Regions from separate parts of the Herpetosiphon sp. genome, predicted to be linked through region 1. Evidence: riboswitches for the same ligand, from Rfam matches in the RefSeq annotation. Region 1 holds a riboswitch; the other holds the start of a gene.

The links. A riboswitch is a leader RNA that binds a small molecule or an ion and turns the genes downstream of it on or off. The one in region 1 is predicted to bind thiamine pyrophosphate.
Region 2: linked by a shared signal. The riboswitch ahead of DEF47_RS24565 (thiamine ABC transporter substrate-binding protein) and the one ahead of cytX (putative hydroxymethylpyrimidine transporter CytX) in region 1 are both predicted to bind thiamine pyrophosphate.

Annotation. Positions count from the first base shown of each region.
Region 1 covers NZ_DOPT01000005.1:456-8,780, reverse strand. Annotated here, with positions in the region: gene DEF47_RS01090 (DUF1990 domain-containing protein) at 1-148, opposite strand, end outside; gene DEF47_RS01085 (DUF1990 family protein) at 141-782, opposite strand; gene DEF47_RS01080 (cysteine hydrolase family protein) at 1,122-1,697, opposite strand; gene DEF47_RS01075 (NAD(P)/FAD-dependent oxidoreductase) at 1,991-3,280, shown strand; TPP riboswitch at 3,296-3,410, shown strand; partial or broken gene cytX (putative hydroxymethylpyrimidine transporter CytX) at 3,490-4,800, shown strand; gene thiM (hydroxyethylthiazole kinase) at 4,802-5,614, shown strand; gene thiE (thiamine phosphate synthase) at 5,601-6,221, shown strand; gene thiW (energy coupling factor transporter S component ThiW) at 6,225-6,740, shown strand; gene DEF47_RS01045 (ABC transporter ATP-binding protein) at 6,733-8,082, shown strand; gene DEF47_RS01040 (CbiQ family ECF transporter T component) at 8,079-8,325, shown strand, end outside.
Region 2 covers NZ_DOPT01000107.1:65,309-81,176, forward strand. Annotated here, with positions in the region: partial or broken gene DEF47_RS24560 (ABC transporter ATP-binding protein) at 1-1,066, opposite strand, end outside; TPP riboswitch at 1,593-1,695, shown strand; gene DEF47_RS24565 (thiamine ABC transporter substrate-binding protein) at 1,754-2,914, shown strand; gene DEF47_RS24570 (hypothetical protein) at 2,979-3,551, opposite strand; gene ftcD (glutamate formimidoyltransferase) at 3,934-5,421, shown strand; gene DEF47_RS24580 (hypothetical protein) at 5,483-5,641, shown strand; gene DEF47_RS24585 (hypothetical protein) at 6,003-6,140, shown strand; gene DEF47_RS24590 (tRNA nucleotidyltransferase/poly(A) polymerase-related protein) at 6,111-7,664, opposite strand; gene rfbC (dTDP-4-dehydrorhamnose 3,5-epimerase) at 7,742-8,308, shown strand; gene aroB (3-dehydroquinate synthase) at 8,504-10,123, opposite strand; gene DEF47_RS24605 (hypothetical protein) at 10,200-10,337, opposite strand; gene prmC (peptide chain release factor N(5)-glutamine methyltransferase) at 10,497-11,348, shown strand; gene DEF47_RS24615 (CAP domain-containing protein) at 11,345-12,388, opposite strand; gene DEF47_RS24620 (ATP-binding protein) at 12,601-14,790, shown strand; gene DEF47_RS24625 (MarR family winged helix-turn-helix transcriptional regulator) at 14,781-15,278, opposite strand; gene DEF47_RS24630 (response regulator) at 15,577-15,868, opposite strand, start outside.

The DNA.
Region 1 (8,325 bases):
CAGGTGGCAATTCAGCCTCATAATCATCAACATTCCAGCCATTTTCCTTGGTATATTCGTGGACGCGCTGCAAATCGAAATTTAGCTGGGCATCGCGATAGGCCTCAATTTGTTGGCGATATTGTTGCCATAATGGTTGTTCAGTCATGAATTACTACCTCGCCCTCCGGCGTTTGTTCAATTGTGCTGGTTTGAATTTCGCCGAGCTGTTGGGCTTGGGCAAATTCAACCACTCGTTGGCAAAAGGTGCTCCAAACTTGGGTTTGCACTACTTTGCCAATGCGATAGGCCATTTCAACCAAGCCATCGCGTGAACGCGCTTCCGAAGCGATTTCAAAACGCCATGTATTGGAGCGCTCAGGGTGTGGTTTAAGCTCAAAATGAATTTGCCCGGCCTCGGGATGACCCTCAAGCGTACAAAATCCAAAGCGCAACGGCTGGCTGGTGGACACCCGTACCGATCCATTCCACGGTCCCAAAATCGCAATATCATACTCATCGCCAACCTGCATTACCCGCTCGTTGCCCGTAGCTTTGCGAAAATCAGCGAATAAACCAGGGCTGAAATCTGGCAAATTGGCCTTGATATGCTTAACTAAGCTTTCGGGCGATTGATTGAGCGCCTGAAAATCGACCCAGTAGCGGCGGCGATAGAGTGAACCACTACCGGCTTGTGGCGTTTGAGTAGCTTTTCCACGCTTGAAACGGCGCTGCCAAAGTTGCACCAAGCCGATTGCCCCCAAGCCCAGTCCGAACATCCAGCCAAATTGCCGTCGTTGCATTGTTAACCTCATTGTAACTCAGTTGCTGCTGGCACTTTATGCAAAAACAGCACCACGATTTTAGGCTTTGAGTTAAACCACAACAACGCGGATTATCAGAATGACTGGTTGATCTGCTGAGATATGCGTGGATTGGCAGCATGAATTATTGGTTAATCTCTGGAAACTGCATTAGGAGTGAAAATATTAATGGCATGACGTTCGGGAATAGAAATTGTGGGTTATACGCTGATTGAATCATATTATCGTCGTAATTGAGAGACTCAGCATGGGGATTAGGGGAATGACTAAAACTGATTGCTTGAATCATTCCCCTACCCTAGGCACATCATGTGAGATCTACTGTTCGCCACCTGGACGCGCGAAGTTGATTTGTTCAGCAGATGCTATGCCATTCGTGCGATCCGGATAGGATAGCCACTGCATGGCAATATTGAGATCTTGAACAATAGTTGCGGCTTCGATCGTGCTGCCGTTCTCCAATTCGATCGATCCGGTTGTGTGTGCATCGCTGATCAACGTGAGATCGTACCCGCGTTCGAGCACACCATAGGCGGTGGCGCGAATGCACCAATTGGTTGCTGCCCCTGCCAGCACAATATGCGAGACCTCTAACGCCGCCAGTTCTTCCGATAAGCTGGTTTGTTCAAACGATGAATTAAAATGCTTGTGAATTCGTGGCTCGCCTGCGGCAGGTACTAGCTCGGGAACCCATTGCCACTGTGGACTATCGGTCGGCATTTCCTCATCAGTGTGTTGAACCCACAGCACGGGAATGTTTTCAGCGCGAGCACGTTCCACTGCGTGGGCAATATTCCCGATGACCCGAGCGGCTTCCCACGTGCCATTCATAACACCGACCTGGACATCAACGACCACGAGTGCGGCCTTGTTACCTTCGCGAATAGTTGCCATATATGCGGCTCCTTTAACACAATTCAATAGTGGTATTATAGCACGTATGTGCGATTTTGATGAATTTTCAACCTTCTAAGTGATGATTATTCCGTAGATTGCCACACACATTCTGAAAGGCCAATGCAAGCGCTAGATGATACGAAAGCTCGCCCGTTGGCCTGAAAAATGCCCTGTTCGAGTTGAACAAGGCATTTTTGTAACTCATTATGTGAAAAATCGTACAAATTACCTATTGTTATTTACTTCACAAAGGTGTAGAATCGATATGCGGTAACAACAGGAGGCCGAGTATGCAAAAAGTGATTATTATTGGGGCGGGCTTTGCGGGTCTGCGAGCTGCCAAAACCCTGGCGGGCAAAAAAGTCGATGTGTTATTGATCGATCAACAAAATTATCATTGTTTTCAACCGCTACTGTATCAAGTGGCGACGGCTGGCTTGGAGCCAGAGCAAATTGCCTATCCGGTGCGCGGAATTATGCACAATTGGCCGGGCGTGCGCTTTTTGATGGCTCGTGTGGAGCAGATTGATCGCGCTAGCAAACACGTGGTTACCACGATGGGCAGCTTCGACTATGATTATTTAATTGTCGCGGCGGGCGGCCAAACCAATTATTTTGGCAACCGTGAAATCGAGCAACATAGCTTTGGCTTGAAAAATTTAAATGATGCTGAGCAGTTGCGTAATCACTTGCTAAGTATGTTTGAACGTGCAGCTTACGAACGTGATCCACAGGTGCGCCAGGCCTTGCATACATTTGTGGTGGTTGGTGGAGGCCCAACCGGCGTTGAATTAGCCGGAGCAATTCGCGAGTTGGTCAAACACGTTTTGGTGCGTGATTTTCCCCAACTTGAAAATAGCCAAGTGCAGGTGATTTTGCTCGAAGCTACCGATAAAGTGTTGGGTATGTTGCCAACCCGCTTGCAGCAAAAAACGCTTCAGCGCTTGGAAAAAATGGGCGTGCAAGTGCGTTTGAATACTGCCGTCGAGGGAGCCAGCGCCGATCAGGTCTATCTCAAGGGTGGCGAGGTGATTGCTAGCCATACCCTGATTTGGGCCGCAGGCGTGCGTGGAGTTGAGTTGGCCCAAAGCCTCGAATTGGCCTTAGCACGCGGCAATCGGGTGCAAGTTCAGCCCGATTTGCGCTTAGCCGACGATCCAAATGTGTTTGTTGTTGGCGATCTGGCCTATCTTGAGCAGGCGGGCAAGCCCTTGCCGCAAGTTGCGCCCGTGGCAATTCAACAGGCAGTTACGGCAGCCAAAAATATTTTGCAACAGCGCCAAAACCAGCCCACCCAAACTTTTATCTATCGCGACCGTGGCTCGATGGCGACGATTGGCCGTAATGCAGCGGTGGCGCATATTTTTGGCCTGCAATTTTGGGGCTTTCCAGCGTGGGTGGTGTGGTTATTTATTCACCTAATGAGCTTGGTTGGCTTTCGCAATCGGCTAGTGGTGCTGATTAATTGGGCCTACAACTACTTCTTCTATGATCAAGCGATTCGTTTGATTACCGCCAATCGCAAGCAAGCCGATTTTGACGTAGCGCCAGCTTTGGATATAATGCAAACCAACAACTAAATGGTGTGGTTACCACACCAAAGCTAGGGGAGCCAAGTGAGCTTGGCTGAGAGGGCGGACCGATCGATGCCGCTAACCCTCAGAACCTGATCTGGTTTATACCAGCGTAGGGAAGCGTTTGACGATTGGAAACCATCGCTAACCTTACCCGTTGGCGATGGTTTTTTGTTGCTCAACGCCTACCGCACGCCCGTGTGGAGGTGCTTTTTATGCAGGAATCGCCTGATTCTGTGCTTGATCCGATTGCCAAGGATCAACGTTCGTTTGGGTTCCACGATTGTTTTGCTTTGTGGTCGAGCCTTGGGGTGGGCTTGCTAGTGCTGAGCGCTGGCGCATTGCTTGTGCCAAGCCTGAGTTTTGGCATGGCCTGTTTGGCGATCGTGCTTGGCTCGGCGGTTGGTGCTGCGCTATTGGCCTTGGTTGGCGTGATTGGCAGCGATACAGGCTTGCCAACCATGGCTTTATTGCGTCCAGCTTTGGGTATTCGTGGTGCGGTTGCTCCTACAATTGCTAAGCTCATCCAATTAATCGGTTGGGGTGCCTTTGAAATTATTGTGATGAGCGAGGCAACCGATGCGATTGCCCGTAGCGCTGGGCTTGATCTGCCCGCCAGCATTTGGACGGTCGTTTGGGGCGTGCTGGTGACGGCTATGGCCTGGGGTGGGCCACTGACAATTGTGCGGCGGTTTTTGCGTACCTGGGGCATTTGGTTGGTCACTGGCTCGGCGCTTTGGCTGACCTACCAAGCCTTTTAATTAACCAGTTTGGCTGAGTTATTTGCCCATCAAGCAACTGGTGAGTTGGGTTTTGGCACGGCACTCGATCTGGTGATTGCGATGCAACTTTCGTGGTTGCCCTTGATTGCCGACTATACCCGCTACTCCAAGGGTGCGCGGCCAACCTTTTGGGGCTGTGGCTTGGGCAATTTTGCCGCGAATGTTTGGTTTTATGGCTTGGGTGTGGTTTTCACCCTAAGCTTGGTGGGCCAACAAGTGTTGCCAGCAATTTTGGGCGCGGCTGGGGGAGCCTTGGCTCTAAGCCTAATTTTGGTTGATGAATCGGATAATGCCTTTGCTGATATTTATTCGGCGGCAGTTTCGGCGGGCCATTTGAGCAGTCGCATTAGCCTCAAAATGCTAGCTTTAGCCTTTGGCTTAATTTGCACTGGAGTGGCCTTGGTTGTGCCAATGGCGCGGTATGAAGGCTTTTTATTGCTGCTTGGCTCAATTTTCGCACCGCTGTTTGGCATTGTGCTAGTCGATCATTTTGGGTTGCGCCAGCGTCAACTTGACGTAACCGAACTAGATCGCGTCAATGGGCGGTATTGGTATCAGGCTGGTCTGAATTGGCGCGGCTTTGTAGCTTGGATTCTGGGAATTGGCCTGTTTCATGGCTTGAATGCTTGGTATCCGACCTTTGGTGCGACGATTCCAAGCCTTGTGAGCGCTGGATTGATCTATTGGGGGTTAGGCAACATTGGTTTGTTTACCAAGCAATCGGCCTTGCAACGTGCGGCCTAAATTGTTGACACCAAGCAGCATTGCCGATTGTTGGCATTCATTACGCCAGCAACGCCCGTTGGTGCATGTTGTGCCAAATTTGGTGACGGCCAATGATCTGGCCAATGCCTTGCTGGCGGTTGGTGCTGCGCCAATTATGGCGATCGAGCCAGCCGAATTTAGCCAGTTGCCCAATCGCGCCCTTGTTTTGAGCATGGGCACGCCAACGATTGATCGAATGCAACTACTTGCCCAAGCCGGACGAGCTGCCCAAGCCAAAAATCTGCCAATTGTGCTTGATCCGGTTGGAGTTGGTGCGACCGTTTGGCGCAAACAAGCGGCCTTGGCATTAATCGCTACGGTGCAGCCAACGATTCTGCGCTTGAATTTGGGCGAAGCCTTGGCTTTGCTCGATCAAACGGGTGTGGCCCATGGCGTTGATGTCGGTCACGCTTGGCATGATCCAAGGCTGGTGGCAGGCCAATTGGCACGGCGCTATGGCTGTGTAGTTGGCCTAACGGGCGTAATCGATGTGGTTAGTGATGGTATGAACTGGATTCAGCTTGAGCATGGGCATCAATGGCTGAGCCAAATTACTGGCGCTGGTTGCATTGTAACCAGCCTGATTGGCGCACTTGCTGCGGTTATCAATGATGTTATGTTGGCGACTGTCAGCGCAATCGCTGGCTTCGGAATGGCGGCTGAAGTTGCGGCTATGCATGCGCTTGGCCCAGCCAGTTTTCGGGTGGCCCTGTTTGATCAGCTTGGGGCAATTGCTGAATTAATTGATAACAGTCGGCTTAGCTATCGTATGGAGCAGCATGATGCAGATTGATTGGCGTTTGTATGCGGTGTTGGATACCGCCACGCTTGGCTCGCGCGACCCTTTGGCCATGACGGCGGCGCTGCTGGCTGGCGGGATTGGGGTATTACAACTTCGTGCCAAAAATCTGTCCGTGCGGCAAACCGCTCAGCTGGCCCAAGCGATCCTGCCACTCACCAAGATTGCCCAAATTCCCTTGATTATCAATGACGATTTAGGCTTAGCCTTGGCGGTTGGGGCTGATGGCGTGCATTTGGGCGTTGATGATTTGCCCTTGGATTTGGCTCGCGCCAGTTTCAAGGGCTTGATTGGCTACTCGCCTGAGGGAGTGGCCGATGCCCAACGGGCTGAAAAATTGGGCGTTGATTATCTTGGGGTTGGGCCATTTGCTGCCACCACTACCAAACTTGATGCTGGTGCGCCCTTAGGTCAGGCAGGCTTGCGAGCAATTGTTGAGGCGGTGGATTGCCCAGTTGTGGCGATTGGCGGAATTGCTCAACATAACGTTGCAGAAGTGCGAGCTTGCGGCGTGGCTGGCATTGTGGTGGTTTCGGCCTTGTTGAATGCGACCAATCCAACCCAAGCTTGTCGTGAATTTCTCGCACATTATAAGGAATGATAGATGACCAGTTTAATGCAAAAACAGCGTCAATCAACGCGACGCTTGGCCTATAGCATTGTTTTGGCAGCCTTGGGCTTAGCACTCTCGCCCATTAGCATTTCCACCGGCATTGCCAAAATCTCGCCAACCCAGCATCTGATCAACGTGTTGGCGGCGGTGTTGGTCGGGCCATGGTGGGGCTTGGCGATTGCCTTCGTGATGGCGTTGGTACGCAATTTGTTGGGTACTGGCACGCCCTTGGCCTTCCCTGGCAGCATGATCGGCGTGCTTTTGGCGGGCTTGCTCTATCAACGTTGGCGCAACGATTGGTTGGCAGTGCTTGGCGAGGTGATTGGCACTGGCCTCATTGGCGCGACTGTGGCGGCGTTGTTGGTTGCGCCGTTGGCAATGGGCAAAAGCCCAGCCTTGATCGCCATGCTCACACCGTTTGCAATTTCAGCCTTAGTTGGGGCGTTGTTGGCCTTGGCCAGCCTTGGATTATTGCGCAAAGCCCGTTTATTGCCCGCCGATGAGTGAGCTTGTTGTCGTTGAGAATTATCGCTTTCGCTATGCCCAAGCGCTAGTTGAGCTTGGGCCGTGGTCATTTGGCTTGGCGCAGGGCGAATGTGTGTTGTTGCTGGGAGCCAATGGCGCTGGCAAATCGACGGTTTGCCGCCTGCTCAATGGCCTAATTCCCTATCGCTATGCTGGCCAACAAACTGGCTCAGTCAGCATTGCGGGTCATGCGACTGAGCAACTTAATTCGCCGACGTGGAGCCAATTGGTTGGCAGCTTGAGTCAACGGCCTGCCAACCAAATTTTGGGCCACACGGTTGCGCGTGATCTGGCTTGGAGTTTGGCGCAACAAGGCTTGCCGCGTCCAACGATCGCCGCCAAGGTCAGCGAGTTGGCGGAGCGTTTTGGTTTGCTTGAGCTGCTGCAACGCCAACCGCAAAGCCTTTCTGGCGGCGAGATTCAGCGTTTGGCCCTTGCCAACTTGTTGGCTCGTAACCCAATTTTGGTGGTGCTTGATGAGCCATGTGCTGCTTTGGATGCGGCAGGTGTGCAGTTGGTGCGCCATGTGATTCAGCAATTGCAACAGCAAGGTACAACCGTTGTGATTGCCGAGCAACGCCCGCAATTGCTGCGCGATTTGGCAACCCGCGCCTTGAGCTTTGAAAAGGGCCAATTAATCTACGATGGGACTGTCTCTGCAATTGTTCAAAACGAAGAATGGTCTGTTGTACAAAATAAGCTGAAAATCAAGCCAATGCTGACATGGCATAAACTTGGCTACAAGCGTAATCAACGCCCAATTTTTGCCAACTTTAGCGAGCAACTGGATTGTACCCAGGTTGGTTTGGTTGGGCCGAACGGTAGCGGCAAAACCAGCCTCTTGCAATTAACCAGCGGCGTGCTGCGCCCCCAAACTGGCTGGATCTGCTATCAACAGCGCCCAATTAATCAACAACGGGCTGATCAACGGGCTACCTATCTTGCTAGCCCGCCACAAGATCTGCGCAGCTTTTTCTATCGGCCAACGGTGGCAGAAGAACTAACCTGTGCTGACCCAACCTGGCGGGAGCAGTTGATCGAGCGTTTTGGCTTGGCTGAATTATTGGCACGTTCGCCGTTTCAGTTGAGTGGAGGTGAGCAACGGCGAGTTGCTTTAGCCTGTGCGCTGTTGCACAAACCAAAAATTTTGTTGCTCGATGAGCCAACCGCAGGCTTGGATTATGCAGGCCGCTGGCAATTGCGTGAGCTGTTACAAACCTTGGCTCAACAGGTGTCGGCTTTGATTAGCAGCCATGATCTAGCTTGGCTAGCCAGCTTAACGTCGCGTTGGTTGCGCTTGCCTCAGGCAACGGCTGGCGCATGAACGAGCCATTCCCAACTGCTCAGTTTTGGCATCCACTGGCCTGTTTGGCCTTGGTTGCTGCGATTGGTCATAGTTTGCTTTGGCTTGATGCTTGGTGGCAGCAATTATTGGCGCTGAGCTTGATCTATGGCTGGCTTTGGTGGCACATTCGCGCGGCAATTTGGCCGCATGTGGGGTTGATGCTGCTCAGTTGTGGCTTGCTTGGGCTGAGTTTAGGCCTGAGCGGCACATGGTCGCTTGCGC
Region 2 (15,868 bases), on a different contig from region 1:
ACAATTGGTCGCCACTTTGAATTGGCAAATTACGCGCTTCGTCGGGGTTGCGCAGGGCATCGATCAAAATGGCTTGCTCGCCAAAAGGCCGTACTGGCGCAATCGAATGCACATCGGGCAAGGCTGGCAAACGTAGGCGAATTCGTTCGAATGCTCCCACAAACGTTTGGGTTTCGACCGTCGCTTGACCTAAAGCTGGGCAACGTAAAGCGGCCTCGGTTCTGGCCAGCACCACATCTTCAGGTCGAATAACCACTTGCACAGCTGGATGATGCTCGGCTGGGCTGGATGTTTGCAACGGAAACGTCATTGAACCAACTTGCACCCCGATATCATTGCATTGACCAAGCAGCACGTTGGCGCTACCAAGGAAGGTCGCAACAAATTCGGTTTGTGGGCGTTGATACAGCTCATTGGGCGTGCCAACTTCGAGCAAACGCCCCATATTCATCACGCCCAAACGATCGGCCAGTTCAAAGGCTTCTTCTTGATCATGGGTCACAAAAATCGTTGTGATGCCTAATTCACGCTGAATGCTGCGCAAATTACGCCGTAAATCGGTGCGAATTTTGGCATCGAGTGCCCCAAACGGCTCATCGAGCAATAAAACTGCTGGATTATGCGCCAAGGCGCGGGCTAAAGCGACCCGTTGTTGTTGACCGCCCGAAAGTTGGCGCGGCAAACGCTTGCCCAAGCCAGCTAAACCAACCAAATCCAATAATTGATCGCGGCGTTCAGTGCGTTGTTTGCGCTCAACCTTGCGAATCCGCAAGGCAAACTCAACGTTCTCGTCCACGGTCATATGTTCAAACAACGCATAATTTTGAAAAACAAAGCCCACATCACGGGCCTGAGGGTTCAAATCAGTTACATCACGGCCATGCAGCACAATTCGGCCAGTATCGACTGGAGCCAAGCCCGCGATCATGCGTAAAATCGTGCTTTTGCCGCTACCGCTCGGCCCTAGCAGCACAAAAAACTCACCATCGTGAATTTGTAGCGCCACCCGATTAACCACCGTATGATGTTCATAGCGTTTGGTCAGTTGATCAAGCACAATCGACATCGCACCCTCCTTATGGTTCCAAGCATGTTCCAGCTATGTTCCAATTCGGTTCCAAATTGGCTAACTGGCTTGTCGTTGGGCTAGTTACCTGCCTGATCGGGCAACCAAGCACATCCGTGGGTGATGCTGCTCAGCGGGTTCGCCGTACCGCGTGGGCGTTCCAATTCGATCAACCATATAGTGTATCTAGCTACCCTTATCATCACACTTGGCAATTCCAAAGCCTGTTCCAAAGCAGCATAATTTTTCCTCCATTACGATGATTTGAACGCCCCTCGCCCGCCGCAGTGGGAGAGGGGCTAGCTTACAAGGGTAGGTTTTGACAATGTTTGGGAGGCATTCACCATCGATGTTCATGCCCTCACCCCCTTGCTCCCTCTCCCGCCGAGCGAGCGAGGGGGAATCCAACGGTCATGAAGCTTGGAACGCCCCTCGCCCGCCGCAGTGGGAGAGGGGTTGGGGGTGAGGGCATGCAAAGCTTTTGCTGATTCAAATTTTTTGTGCTATTGTTTGAACAATTACAGATAACAACCGCTAGGGGAGCCATGTGGCTGAGATTTCGCAACGGCGAAAGACCCTCTGAACCTGATCTCGTTAGCACGAGCGAAGGAAAGCGGCGTGGTTTGATCCCGCCGTGCGCGGGATTTTGCATGCTGGCCCCTAGCCAATGTTCAAGGAGTTTATTTCGTGAAACGTTGGTTACTGAGTTTTTTAACAATTGGTTCGTTGGTTTTGACTGGCTGTGGTGCGGCGGCTACGCCAACCGCTGAAACCGCGATTCAGCCTACTCCGGCCACCACGGCTGCCGCTGATGTTACGCCTGCAGCAACCCAAGCCACCCAAGCGCCGACCGATAGCGGCCAGTTTGCCGGCCAAACCTTGGTGGTGGTTTCGCACGATAGTTTTGCAATCAGCAGCGAAGTTATCTCAGGCTTTGAGCAAATGACTGGCGCGACCGTCCAAATTCTAGAATCGGGCGATGCTGGCGAGGCGCTCAATAAGAGCATTTTGGCCAAAGGCGCACCCTTGGGCGATGTGTTGTATGGGGTCGATAATACCTTTTTGAGTCGGGCGCTTGATGCTGATATTTTCGAGGCCTACGCTGCCAAGAATCTCGAGCAAATTCCTGCTGAATTGAAGCTCGATAGCCAAAATCGGGTTTCGCCCGTTGATGTTGGCTATGTCACGATCAATTACGATAAAGCTGCCTTGGCCGAGGCTGGCCTGAGCTTGCCAACCGATTTGCGCGATTTAACCAAGCCTGAGTGGAAAGGCAAGTTGGTGGTTGAAAATCCGGCAACGTCATCGCCTGGCTTATCATTTATGTTGGCGACGATTGCCCACTTTGGCGAGAGCAGCGATTATACCTGGCGCAACTTCTGGAGCGACCTGCGAGCCAATGAGATCAAAGTGGCTAGCGGTTGGGAAGAAGCCTACTATGGCGATTTTAGCGGAGCCAGTGATGGTCAATATCCGTTGGTCGTCAGCTATGCGACCAGCCCTGCTGCCGAAGTTATCTTTGCGACAACGCCCTTGACCGATGCACCGACTGGCAATTTGTTGTTACCTGGTGGCGCATTCCAGCAAATTGAATTTGTGGGCTTGCTAAAAGATGCCAAAAACCCTGAATTGGGCAAAGCTTGGATTGACTATATGCTGAGCGACACCTTCCAGAGCGATATTGGCGGACAGATGTTTGTGTACCCAGCCCTGCCTAGCGCTAAAGTGCCAGCTGAATTTACTCAATATGCCCAAGTGCCTAGCAATGTAACGACGCTTGCGCCAGCCGAGATTGCTGCCAACCGCGAGCGCTGGCTCAACGAATGGCAAGAAACCGTCCTACGCTAAACCAAAACATCCCCTGCAACTTTAATTAAGTGTTGCAGGGGATGTTTATGAGCAAAAATGCAGTTTAGTCGCCAGTGGTTTTGACTGCTGGCCAATCGCCAACCATCAACCCGCCAACAACTCCAATTAATGCACCGAAGCCACCACCGAGCAAATATTCGCCAGTGACCGTGGCCAAACCCAAGCCGATCAACACACAGAAGGCAACCCCCGCAACAATTCGCTTGAGCCGACCAAGCATAGTCAGCGAAATAATCGAATTTGCGGTGATCAAATCGTTGCCATTGCTGGCGGGAGCAGCTGGTTTTGGGGCAACAGGTGCAGCCGGAGCAGCAGCAGGCGTGGCGGCAACCACAGGTGCAGCAGCAGGAGTTGGGGTTGCAGCAACAGCGACTGGGGCAACAGGTGCATCGCTTGCAGCAGCTTTTTTGGCAGCCCGAATTGCTTCCAACCGAGCCTTTTTATCATCCGACATATTAGCGCCAACCGCAGCGCTGGCTGGAGCCTCGGTTGTTGCCGCTACGACCGGCGCAGCAGGTGCAGGTGCAGGCTCTTCGCCCGCAGCAGCCTTTTTGGCGGCATTGGCTGCGCGAATCGCATCGAGCCGCGCCTTTTTTTCATCGCTTGTATCAGCCATGTGCGTCCCTCAGATAGCAAAGATTAAATTGATCGACATTATTCCGATAGCACGGTATTCCCAATCGCAAACAAGCCAGTAATCCTCAACTCAATGAGTTAAGGCTTCCAACTCGCGCTGTATTGTATCATGCTTGGTTGGTCTTGGTGCAGCAATTTGGCGAGGAAAATGAGTTCCGTTGAGCCAGCCGTGCCGTTCCACCCAAGAGCACGGCTGACCTTTTCGGATTGAGAGGAAACGCACCTGTAGTATGCCGCCAACAGATGAGTATTAGGTGAGGATGATGTCAATAAGCGATTAACGTTAATCGCCATTTGTTTAACCAAATTCTCACCATCTGAGCTATACTTGGGCGGTTGTGGTTCGTCAAAGGAGACATTCAATGGGCTTGGTCGAAAGTATTATGAATTTCAGCGAAGGTCGGCGCACCGAAGTTGTGCACGCCATTCGTGATGCAATTACGGCTGTTGCCGGCGTGCAATTGCTCGATGTTCAATCCGACGCTGATCATAATCGCACGGTGATTAGTTTTGCGGGCGAGGCTGAAGCAGTTGGCGAAGCTGCTTTCCAAGCAACCCGCACCGCCCAAGGCTTAATTAATTTGGATACCCATCGCGGCGAACACCCACGCATCGGCGCGACCGATGTCTTGCCATTTGTGCCACTTGGCCAAACCACGATGAAACAGTGTGTGGCCTTGGCTCGCAAAGTTGGCAAGCGCATTGGTGATGAATTGGGGATTGCGGTTTATTTGTATGAAGAGGCTGCGACCCGCCCCGAACGTCAAAATTTGGCCGATGTGCGTAAGGGCGAATATGAGGCTTGGCGCAAAGCCATTGGGGTTGATCCGGCGCGGGAGCCAGATTTTGGCCCAGCCGTGGCGACACCTGCAGGCGCAACCGTGGTTGGGGCACGCCAGCCATTGATTGCCTACAACATCTATTTAAATACCACCGATGTAGAAATTGCCAAAAAAATCGCTAAATCGATTCGCTATCTTGGCGGTGGCTTGCGCTATGTCAAAGCTTTGGGCTTGTTGGTCGATGGTCGCGCTCAAATCTCGATGAACTTGGTTAATTTCCGTGGAACGCCAATTCATCGAGTGCAGGAGTTAGTACGCGCCGAGGCCATGCGCTATGGCGTGACGATTACTGAGGGCGAAGTTATTGGGCTTGTGCCGCAAGATGCGCTGGTTGATGCTGCTGAGCATTATCTGCAACTCAATCGTTTTCGCCGCGACCAAGTGCTTGAATCGAAGTTGGCCGCGCCAAGTGCTGGCGATGACTGGTTGCCAACCAACACGTTCCAAGCCTTTGCAGCTGGGACACCAACGCCTGGTGGTGGTTCGGCGGCGGCCTTAGCTGGGGCTTTGGCTGGCTCGTTGGGCCAAATGGTGGCTAATTTAACCGTCAGCCGCAAAAAATATGCAGCGGTCAAGCCCAGCATGCAAGCGGCCTTGGAGCGCTTGAGCGAAGCAACCACCAGCTTGGGCAAATTGGCTTTGTCCGATAGTGCCGCATTTAACGCCATCAGCGTCACGCGTAAATTGCCTGAAGAGCAGGCTGACCGAGCGCAACAATTGGCGGCGGCGATTGTGCATGCCTGTGAAGTTCCCTTGCAAGTGGCCCAACAAGCTGCCAGTTTGTTTGATGATTTATATCTGTTGGCGACCCAAGGCAACGTCAATGCCCGCACCGATGCCCAAGTCGGCGGCTATTTGGCCTATGCCGCCGTCAATGGGGCTGGCTTAAATGTGTTGGTCAATCTTGGCGATTTAAGCGATGCTCAATTGCGTGAACAATTCAGCGCGGCGGTTGCCAAGCTGCGCCAACAAGCTGAGCAAGGCTTGCAAAAACTGACGACACTCTAGGCAGGGTTATGCTACAATGAGCACATAGATCAACTTCTGCGTATCGCGAGGAGATTTTTCAATGGCTCGTTGGCTTCTGATTGTCGTTGGCTTAGCTGCTTTGGTGCGCGTCATCGACTTACAACGTAAACTTGATGCCGCCCGCTCACGTGGCGATATGTACCGCGACATCTCAGCCCGCCTTGATCGTCAATTGGCGGATTTGCAAAAGCAAGCGTAAGCTTAAATGGCATGGTTCGTTGGATTAGCAACGATTCCATCCCTCACCCCCTAGCCCCCTCTCCCGCACACGAGGCGAGGGGGAACCACTGTGTCGAACTCCCTTCTCCTGCTTGGTGGGAGAAGGGTTGGGGATGAGGGAACACAGGCAGAGCGTAATTCAATCCACCATGCCACCTTCGTTCTTGGCAATTATCAGCCGCTCAATAATCCTTGTTTGGATTGTTGAGCGGCTGGTGGTTTAATCGGTCTTGCGGCGGAGCTATCAGTCGGCCATCAGGCGCTCGTCAGATCGGCATACTGGCTTAGCATGGAGTTATTAAGTACGCTGCCTCTGGAAACACAAGCCCATGGAGGTCGCCATGCTGACGACACTATTTTTTGTTGCGCTCCTGCTTGTGGCATTAGCCGCATTGCCGTATGTCTCACGCTCAACGCCAGTGGTCGAGGATGATTCCGACGAGCCACAATTACGTATGAAGCCGACGCGCCAACGCTAAGGCGCTCTCACGGTCGGTCACTTCGCCAGCCGCTTGAGCTTCACGAATTGCCTCAAGCAACAGCCCAATCTGTGGGCCGGCTGCTAAACCTAGCTCTTGCATCAGCGTGTGTCCATCGAGTAAGGGCACACGTTTTTGTTCGGCCTCAGCATCCCAATAAAACCCAAGCATCGCATCTGTCCAAGCGGCTTGGTAGGCCCAATGATGTTCTTGGAGCAACGGCCCGCGCGTCGCCATATGGTCGGCCAAGGCGTGCAGTAAGGTATCGACGGCGCTTTCTTTTAAATCGCGAAAGAAGCGATAGGCCGCTTTGGCCGTGGTTTCAGGCTGCGAGTAAAGCTGACCAGGCCGCATATGCCCCGCAATCACCTTGCACATATACTCAATCTCTTGGTTGCTAAATCGCAGCCGCTGATACACTGCTCGGGCAATGTCTGCCCCAATCGTTTGATGTTCATGAAACGAGACGCTGCCATCGGGCTTATCAACTCGTGTCGCTGGCTTCGCACAATCGTGCAGCAGAATCGCCATTTTCCAGAGGGCGCGATTGCTGGCAGTGTGGCCAATTGGCTGTTGCATTTGGGCAACAACCTGCTCGGCCCATTGCAGTTGCAGGGTCAAGTTGGGTAGCATGCGCAAGGTTGCGGGTTGCTGAAAAAAGGCTGGTGGATGCCAATCGTCGGCAAGTGCTGGCGGTGCTGGTGGCACTGGCTGTTGATCATGTTCCAACTGGGCAAGCAGCCATTCGCCAGCAGTAATCGTTTCGAGCGAATGCTCCCACACATCCAAAAAATGAATATTGGGCTGGGTGTGGTGGTACATTGGGCGAATCTCAGGAATTAAGCTTGGCAAAAGATTAACCCGATCTAAATAACGCAGCCAGCTAGCACTCCAACGAGTGGCTAAAATTGCCAATAGCTCAACTCGTACCCGTTCAACCGCCACTTGGTTGATCAATTCGGCGTGGGCTATGATCGCCTGATCGGTTGCTGGATCAAGTTGCCAGCCGAGTTGAGCAGCGATCCGCACCGCTCGCAGCATACGCAATGGATCGTTGGCTAGGGCATTGGCTTGCACCATGCGCAGCGTACCAGTCGCAATATCGTTCAATCCAGCATGAGGATCGATGATTTGGCCAAGTTGCGCTTGCTCGTAAAGCGGCGCGGCCATGGCATTAATCGTAAAATCGCGGTCGGTCAAATCGCTGGTTAAATCAGCAGCCCGCAAATGAGCAAGATCAAGATACTTGCCATCGGCCAAGACCACCCGCCCAATATCACGCTCAGCATCGAGCACCACCAAACTGGCGTTGAGTTGCTTGGCAAGGCTTTGGGCTAAGCCAATCGCTGGTTGATTGACCACCAAATCGACATCATGCAACGGGCGGCCAATCACTAAATCGCGCAATGTACCGCCGACGACCCAGGCTGGTTGAGAACCTAAAAGGTGTTTAAGCACGCTCAAGGCTTGGCGTAAACTAAGATAGGCCGAGCTTTGGGGCAACTGAATATGACTAATCTTCATACAAAACTCACGTTGGGCAGCTATGCTCTATAATTGTGGGATAATTGAACCCACCAATGGCGAAAGGACGAAAGGCAATGAGTTTGACCGTAACGCAAACCGCGCTTGATGGCGTTGTCATTATTAAACCAAGCGTGTTTGCCGATGAACGCGGCTTCTTCCTTGAAACATACCATCAGATCAAGTTTGCTGACCTCGGTCTGCCTACCGATTTTGTGCAAGATAATCACTCCCGTTCCAAGCAAGGGGTACTGCGCGGGCTGCATTATCAAGATGAGCGCCAGCCAATGGCAAAACTTGTGCGTTGTAGTGTTGGTAGCATTTTTGATGTTGCTGTTGATTTGCGCGTTGGCTCGCCGACCTTTGGCAAATGGGTTGGAGTTGAGCTAAGCGCCGATAACTTTTTACAATTTCTGATTCCTTCGGGCTTTGGCCATGGCTTTGTGGTGCTTTCGGAGTTTGCCGAGGTGCAATATCGTTGTACAGGGTTGTATGCGCCCGAAACCGAGGGTGCGGTGCGCTGGAATGACCCACAAATTGGGATTGAGTGGCCAATCAGTGAGCCAACGCTCTCAGGTCGTGATCAAGCGGCAATGAGCCTCGCCGACTATCTTGAGAATCCTGCGTTTCGTTATCGTGGCTAGACGTTCCCTCACCCTCAACCCCTCTCCCACGGCGGCGGGAGAGGGGAGTTCCAGTCGTCAATGATGGCGGGTTCCCCCTCGCCTCGCGTGCGGGAGAGGGGACTAGGGGGTGAGGGCATGAACATCGACGGCGATTCCACCGTACCTTTGTTAAAAACCTACCCTTGTAATGCTCGATGGTCGGGGGACTCAAATTTAGGTTTGCTCGACCAATTCGTGCACCAATTTGCGCACCAATTCTGGGTCAACGTGTGATTCAACTTGCGCATGGCCGATGCGGGTTGGCAATACCCAACGCACGCTGCCTTTGGCACGTTTCTTATCTAAGTTCAAAGCTGCCAAAGTCGCCTCGATATCCAAATCACGCGGCAGGGCGGTTGGTAATTCGAGTGCTTGCAACAAAGCCCGTTGACGCTCGGCCTCGGCGCTAGACCACATGCCAAGTTGCACTGCCAGATTGGCAGCAAAGGTCATGCCAATCGCTACTGCTTCGCCATGCACATAGCGTTTGTATTGGGTCGCGGCCTCGACGGCTTGGCCCAAGGTATGGCCATAATTGAGCAACATGCGTTCGCCAGTTTCGCGTTCGTCGCGATTGACCACGCCAATTTTGACCGCCGCCGAGCGTACCAACAGATCGCTGGTTATTTTGGCGGGCACATCATTGAGGCTTGCCCCTGCTTGCTCCAAATCAGCGAACAACTGCGCATCAGCAATCACGCCATGTTTGACGGCTTCGGCCCAGCCTGCTGCCCGCTCGCGACGCGGCAAACTGCTCAATACTGCATCATCAATTAACACCAAACGTGGCGGATGAAACGCACCGATCAAATTTTTGCCCCGTGGATGATTAATGCCTGTTTTGCCACCAATGCTGCTATCGATCATCGCCAAAATTGTGGTTGGCAATTGCACGACCGCGATGCCGCGCAAAATTGAGGCCGCGATAAAGCCCGCTAAATCGCCAACCACGCCGCCGCCCAACGCCAACACCGTATCGCCACGCTGCACGCCATTTTCGAGCAGCCATGTATATAATTCGCCTGCTTGCTGCCATGATTTGCTAGCCTCTTGCGCCGGAATATCGTAGCGTTGGCAGCTGAAACCGGAGTTTTCTAAGGCTTGAATCAAGGTTGGCGCATACATCGGCCCAACATGACTGTCGCTGATTAGCCAGCATGTGCCAGTGAGGCCAAGATTGGCTAATTCATTGGGTAGGGCTGCCAGTGCGCCGCTTTTGACATAATAACGACTGTTGAATGAGCTAAACACTTCGCTGACCTGCGGTTTGCCCACTAAACCCCAAGCCCGAATGAGTTGTTCGACCACAATTTGTGGAGCCAAGCCATCGGTCTGGATCGTCCAGTTGGCAAGGGTGCTGTAAAGTGGCAAACGCTCGGCGAGCTGAATCACCAGTTGTTCATTAATATCGCTCGCCAGCAATGGCCGAGGATTGGCTTGATCGGCAGTTAAACGTTTAACCAAGGTGCTGATGGCGCTGGTGAGATAGACACACCAAGCCTGTTCACGCAGCAATTGCCGATTAATTTCGCGCAAAACGATGCCGCCACCACAGGCGATGACGGCTTGATCTGTTTGTAGTGCTTGGACCAAAGCGGCGGTTTCGCGCTCACGAAAGCCTGCTTCGCCCTCTTGGCTAAAAATGTCGCTAATACTTTTTTCAGCGCGTTCGATAATCAGTTGATCTAAATCGATAAAACGCCAGCCGAGCGCTTGGGCTAAACCTACGCCAACCGTACTTTTGCCTGCGCCGCTTGGGCCAATTAATGCAATCGATTGCCCAGATGGTTGCATGTTTGTGTCCTTCCATTACCAATAATGCCAAACTTGGCATCCCATCTGTGGCGAATGGTAGCACCTTTGGCGATGCTCAGGCAAATTGTTGGATCAAAAGTTGAGCAGTGGTCATTGCATTAGCCTGATCATCACCGCCAGTTGCCACAACTAGCAAAAGAATCAAGAGTATAATAACTACCAACAACATAAAAAAAATCACACCACGATCCATAATGCAACCTCCTTGGGAGTGTGAAACAGCCGCGCCTGCGGTTGCTATGCGGGTTTGTTTGCTGCTAGCACAATGATGCCTGATTCGCCTAGGAGTCTCTAGATGTGCAGATTACGAGTGCATTACGTAGGTATCGCAATATGCTGAGGAATTTCTGAGATGGCTATAACAACTGTGCGCGAGGCATTAATTGAGGCAGCTAGCTCTTTGATCAGCGCTTCGCTGACCCCGCAACTCGATGCCCGCGTGCTGCTGGGCCATGTGCTTGGTCTTACGCAGACCCAAATCTTGGCGGCCTTCAACGATCAGCTCTCGACTGAGCAGGTTGAGCAATTTCAGGGCTTAATTGAACGGCGTAGCGCCTTAGAACCAATCGCCTATCTGATTGGCTCGCGTGAGTTTTATGGCTTAATGTTTAACGTTGATCGGCGGGTTTTGGTGCCACGGCCTGATACTGAGATTTTGGTGGAGCAGGCATTAACCTGGATCAAACAGCAGCAACGCCCGTTGGTGGTGGCCGATATTGGCACGGGCAGCGGTTGTATTGCGGTGGCGGTGACCAAACATGCACCCACGATTAAAATGTATGCAGTTGATCTTTCGCCCGCTGCCTTGGCCGTGGCTCAAAGTAATGTGGAGCGCCATGGCTTGCAGCAACAGATTGAGCTGATTCATGGCGATGGTGTCAGTCAATTGCCAGAGCCAATTGATTTGCTTTTGAGCAACCCACCCTATACCTTGCTCGACGAAATTGAGCCTGGAGTACGGTTGCACGAGCCAACCCTCGCACTCGATGGTGGCCCCGATGGGCTTGATTGCTATCGCCAATTATTGCCAGCAACGGCGGCAATTTTGCGCCAAGGCCTGCCGAGCGCAGCGCTGTTTGAGATTGGGGCTTGGCAAGGGTCAGAGGTTATTGCCCTTGCGCAAGCCAGTTTTCCGCAGGCCAAGATTCAACTTGTACGCGATTTAGCTGCCCGTGATCGGGTGGTGCAAATTGAGCAGGTCTAGCGTGCTCCAAAGTTGACTGTCCAATAAATTTGGTATTCTGAATTGGGATTACGGGCGATCCCAACCCCAATTTCGCTGACATCGGCATATAGAATGTTGGCGCGATGACCTGGACTTTGCATCCAAGCATCGATAATTGCTTGAGCATCGGTATAGCCAGCCGCTAAATTTTCGGCCCAAGCTCGCCATGAGTAGCCTACCCGTTGCATGCGCTGGCCTGCGTTCGAGCCATCGCTGCCAGTGTGCTCGAAAAAGTTGTTGCGAGCCATATCGTCGCTATGAATTTGGGCAGCTTGGTTGAGGGTTGGGTTGATCGTCAAGCTGCTTAATCCAGCTTGGTTGCGTTGACGATTGATCGCATCAACCAAGGCTGTGATTTCGCTCGGATAGCTGGGGGTGGGCTGGGCTTTGAGTTCGGCTCCCAAACGGCCAAGCAGCACACCTTTTGCGCCATGATCTTCCAGCCGAGCGCGTTCAAACCACTGAGTCATCACCCAATCGCCATCGGGGTTTTGTTCGAGGAGTGGCTCGGTCAGCGGCAAGCCTAGCAAACTCAACGACTGTTCATAGGCATTCAACGAGCCATCAAGCAAGCCATGATTCAGCCAATAGCTCAAAAATGGTTCGCAAACTGAGCGCCCAGTTTCGTTAAATACTAAACAGCCTTGGGTGCTTGGGTTGGTTTTGGGAGCATTGCGCCAGTTGCCGTGGTTGCGTTCGTAGATTTCGGCTCCCAAACGGCCAAGCAGCACATCATAGGGCGCGGCCAATTCAGGGTGTAGCTCAAAGCGTTGGCGTTCAAAATATTGAGTTGTAAATGTGCCATTAGCAGTTGTTTCGCTTTGAGCAGGCGAGAGAGGATAGCCAAACACTGCCAAACCACCATTTTGTTGCCAATAGCTCAAAAAACGCCCACTAATACAATTGCTAATGCCTGGCACATCGGCAAAACACAGGCTGGTTTGGGCAGCAGCAGGTTTGGGGCTAAAACTCAAACTGCCGATAACCAAGATCATCATCAATAGAAAACGTAGGCGCATAGGTGCTCCTTGGTGCGAAGGTCGCCGTCAGTAGCTTTATTGTACCGAGGCCTGGCCTGAATCAACGCGGTACTTTCTGGCTAAAAGCGGCTAGCACAAACTGCTACCGCTAGTCCTAGTACGATTGGCAGATTTAGCCTAGGCTAGACCTTTGTTTTTACAGCGGTTTTGCGGCATACTCGACAAACAACCAAACTACGGGAGATCAGGTTATGCAACGCATTGGCTTTCCAACCTTCACTACACCATTGATTGGCCGCGATGCCGATGTTGCAGCGCTAGTAACACGTTTGCGCCAATCGCCAACCCGTTTTACCACTTTGCTCGGCCCAAGTGGCACTGGCAAAACCCGCCTGAGCATTCAAATTGCTGATCGTTTGCACGCTGAGTTTCGTGATGGCGTGGCCTTTATTTCGTTAGCAACCCTCGACGACCCCGATTTGGTGATTCCAACAATTGCCCGCACATTTGGCTTGGCTGAACGCGGCAGTTTGGTGTATGAAGAAGCTTTAGTGCAATTTTTACGCGAACGTCAATACTTAATTGTGCTCGATAATATGGAGCAAGTGATCGAGGCTGCGCCGCATGTGATTGGCTTGCTCAGCCAAACCGAGCATGTGCGAGTGCTGGTAACCAGCCAACAAGCTGCTAATGATCCCCAAGAAGAAGTTATTCCAATTCCACCATTGGCGATTCCGCTAGGCGGTGGCTCAGTCCAAATCGAAACTATCAGCATGAGTCCAGCGGTGGCACTCTTTTTGGATCGGATTCGGCGCGTGCGACCCGAATTTATGCTTGATCCCAATAATGCGTTGCATATTGTCGAGATTTGTCGGCGTTTGCGCGGCTTGCCCTTGGCGATTGAGTTGGTAGCAGCGCATAGCGATAAACTACGCCCCGCCGATTTGCTCTTGTTGTTGCGCAATTATCTGCCTGCTGAGCAAAATGTGGGAGCCGCGCCAGCCCCCGAACAAGTGTTACACCCCGTTTTGGATTGGTGTATTTCGTATAGTATTCCGGCGATTCGCTGGTTGTTGCCGCGCTTGGGGGTCTTTCAAGGCGAATGGACGCTGAACCAAGTTCAATTATTGGCCAACGAAGCGCCTAACACAATTGATATTGCCAAAACGCTCGAAGCTATGGTTGCCAAAGGCCTGCTGCTGAGCAACGCCGCCTCAGAAGAACCAACCTATAGCATGCTCGATACAATTCGCCAATATGCGGCCCGCCAACTCAAGCGCAATGCCCAACTCGACCATGCTTGTCACGAGCTGCATGCGAAGGCTTTTCAACAATTGGCAATCGATATTGATACTGGCATTCGCCAAGGTCAAGGCATGGTCTGGAGCAAATGTCTGAATCAAGCGATGCCCAATGTGCGCAGTGCTTTGCAATGGCTATATCAACAACAACGCTACAGCGAGATTGCCCGCTTAATTTCGAGCATGGTATTGCCGTTGTTTCAACAAGGCTACATTCGCGAAGGATTAAGCTGGATCGCCCGCATTGGGGCACATGCTGCTAGCTTCGAGCCGGAAATTCAACTGCATTTTGGCTATGCCAATGGGCTGCTTTCCTATGCAATCAGCGATTATCCCTCGGCCTTGCAGGCCTATGGTGCGGCGCTGACCCATGCCAAAACCCTCGGCGATTTGGATTATCAAGCGCGTTTGTTGAACAATCAAGGCATGATTTACGCCGAGCAAACCAATTATGAGGCGGCCCGCCAAGCCTATGAAGCGGCCTTAACGATTCGCCAACAACAATCCAATGTTTGGGGCGAGGCGATTATTTTGAACAATCTTGGCTCAGTCACCCAATTTCAAGCTGAACACCAAGCCGCTCGTGAGTATTTCCAAGCAAGTTTGGCAATTTACCAGCAAATGGGTGACCAAATGAGCCAAGCAGTCTCGTTTCAAAATATTGCTGGCACCCATTTGAATATGCACGAATATGCCGAGGCTGAGCACTTATATCGTGAGAGCATCGCGATTCATCGCCAAAACGAAGAATCGCCACCATTAATTATGGCCTTGTATGGGTTGGGTTTGGCCTTGCTGCGCCAGAATGCTGATGAACGACGTGAATCGGGCGAAGTGCTGCATCAAGCAGTCACGATGGCGGCGCGACTGAATGTCCAACGTTCATTGGCGATTGCTTTCGAAGGCTTTGCTGAATGGTTGGCGACTAGTAACCCTGAGCATGCGGCCTATTTGGTCGGCGGTGCGGCCAGTTTGCGTAATGCCTGCGATGTTGGCTACTCAGCAGTTAGTTGGCGCGACATAACCAGCTTGCGCGAACAGCTTGATCGCAACTTGGGTCAGGCTGAGCGGCAAGCCGCCGAAGCCACAGGCGAAGCCTTGAGCCAAGCCGAATTGCTGCTGCTGGTTTCTCAAGCCTGATTTGGCTCTAAATCGAGCAGCCAACAGCGTAACAGCGTGGCTAATTGTTCGCGCTGCTCGCTACTCAAACTGGCAATCAAGCGTTGTTCGTTGGCTAGATGCGCCTCGACGGCTCGATTGATCAGATCTAAACCCTCAGCTGTCAGCTGCACCAACAGGCTACGCCGATCGTGCGGATCGGGAATGCGCTCGATCAAGCCACGATCGGCCAAGCGATCAAGCCGATTGGTCATGGCTCCTGATGAGAGCATCAAGGTATTGAACAAGGCGGTTGGGCTACGCTGATAGGGCGCTCCTGACCGCCGCAAACTTGCCAGCACATCAAATTCCCCGCGTTGTAAGCCAAATTGGCCGAATATCCGCGCCAAATCACGGCTCAAATGTTGTTCCAATCGCGCAATCCGCCCAATCAAGCCCATCGGCGTAGCATCAAGTTCTGGTCGTTCGCGCTGCCACTCAGCAATAAAACTATCAACTTGGTCGTGCATAGATTATCTCGATATAAAGATACTTGGCATGAAGATAGATTATATCTTGATGTCAAGATACATTGTCAATACCATCAGCATAGCATATCTGGGTGCTGGTGAAATCTAGCGAAGTTTGTGTTGATCGGCTAATGATGGAATATGCTCTTTGATTACCCGAATCGGCGGCTGGAGGATTGGATTTTAGCGCTAGTGGGGGATGATTGGCTATAGTGTGTAGGCTGGTTGGTTATCTCGAATGCTGCATCCAAATCACTGCCTTTCATTTCCCTGTTTTGGTGAGCCAGCGGCGCACCAATTAATGTTGCAACGTTGGCAACGAGGTCGGTAAAACTGGCCGGAAGTTCGAGCACATCGCAGCCAGCTGCTTGCCTTGAATAAAGGCATGATCAACCGTCGTAACCAGAACGGGGATCTGCACCGTATTCGGATCAAAATGGAGTAATTTAAGTAATGGCCAGCCTGGGGCGGATGCTTGAAGGCCTACATCGAGAATAATTAAACTCGGTTGACTATCCCGTAACTGTTGATAGGTCAGGTCGGTGGTCAGGTAGGTGGTTGTAGCATAGCCTGCTTCGAGCAAGAATTCC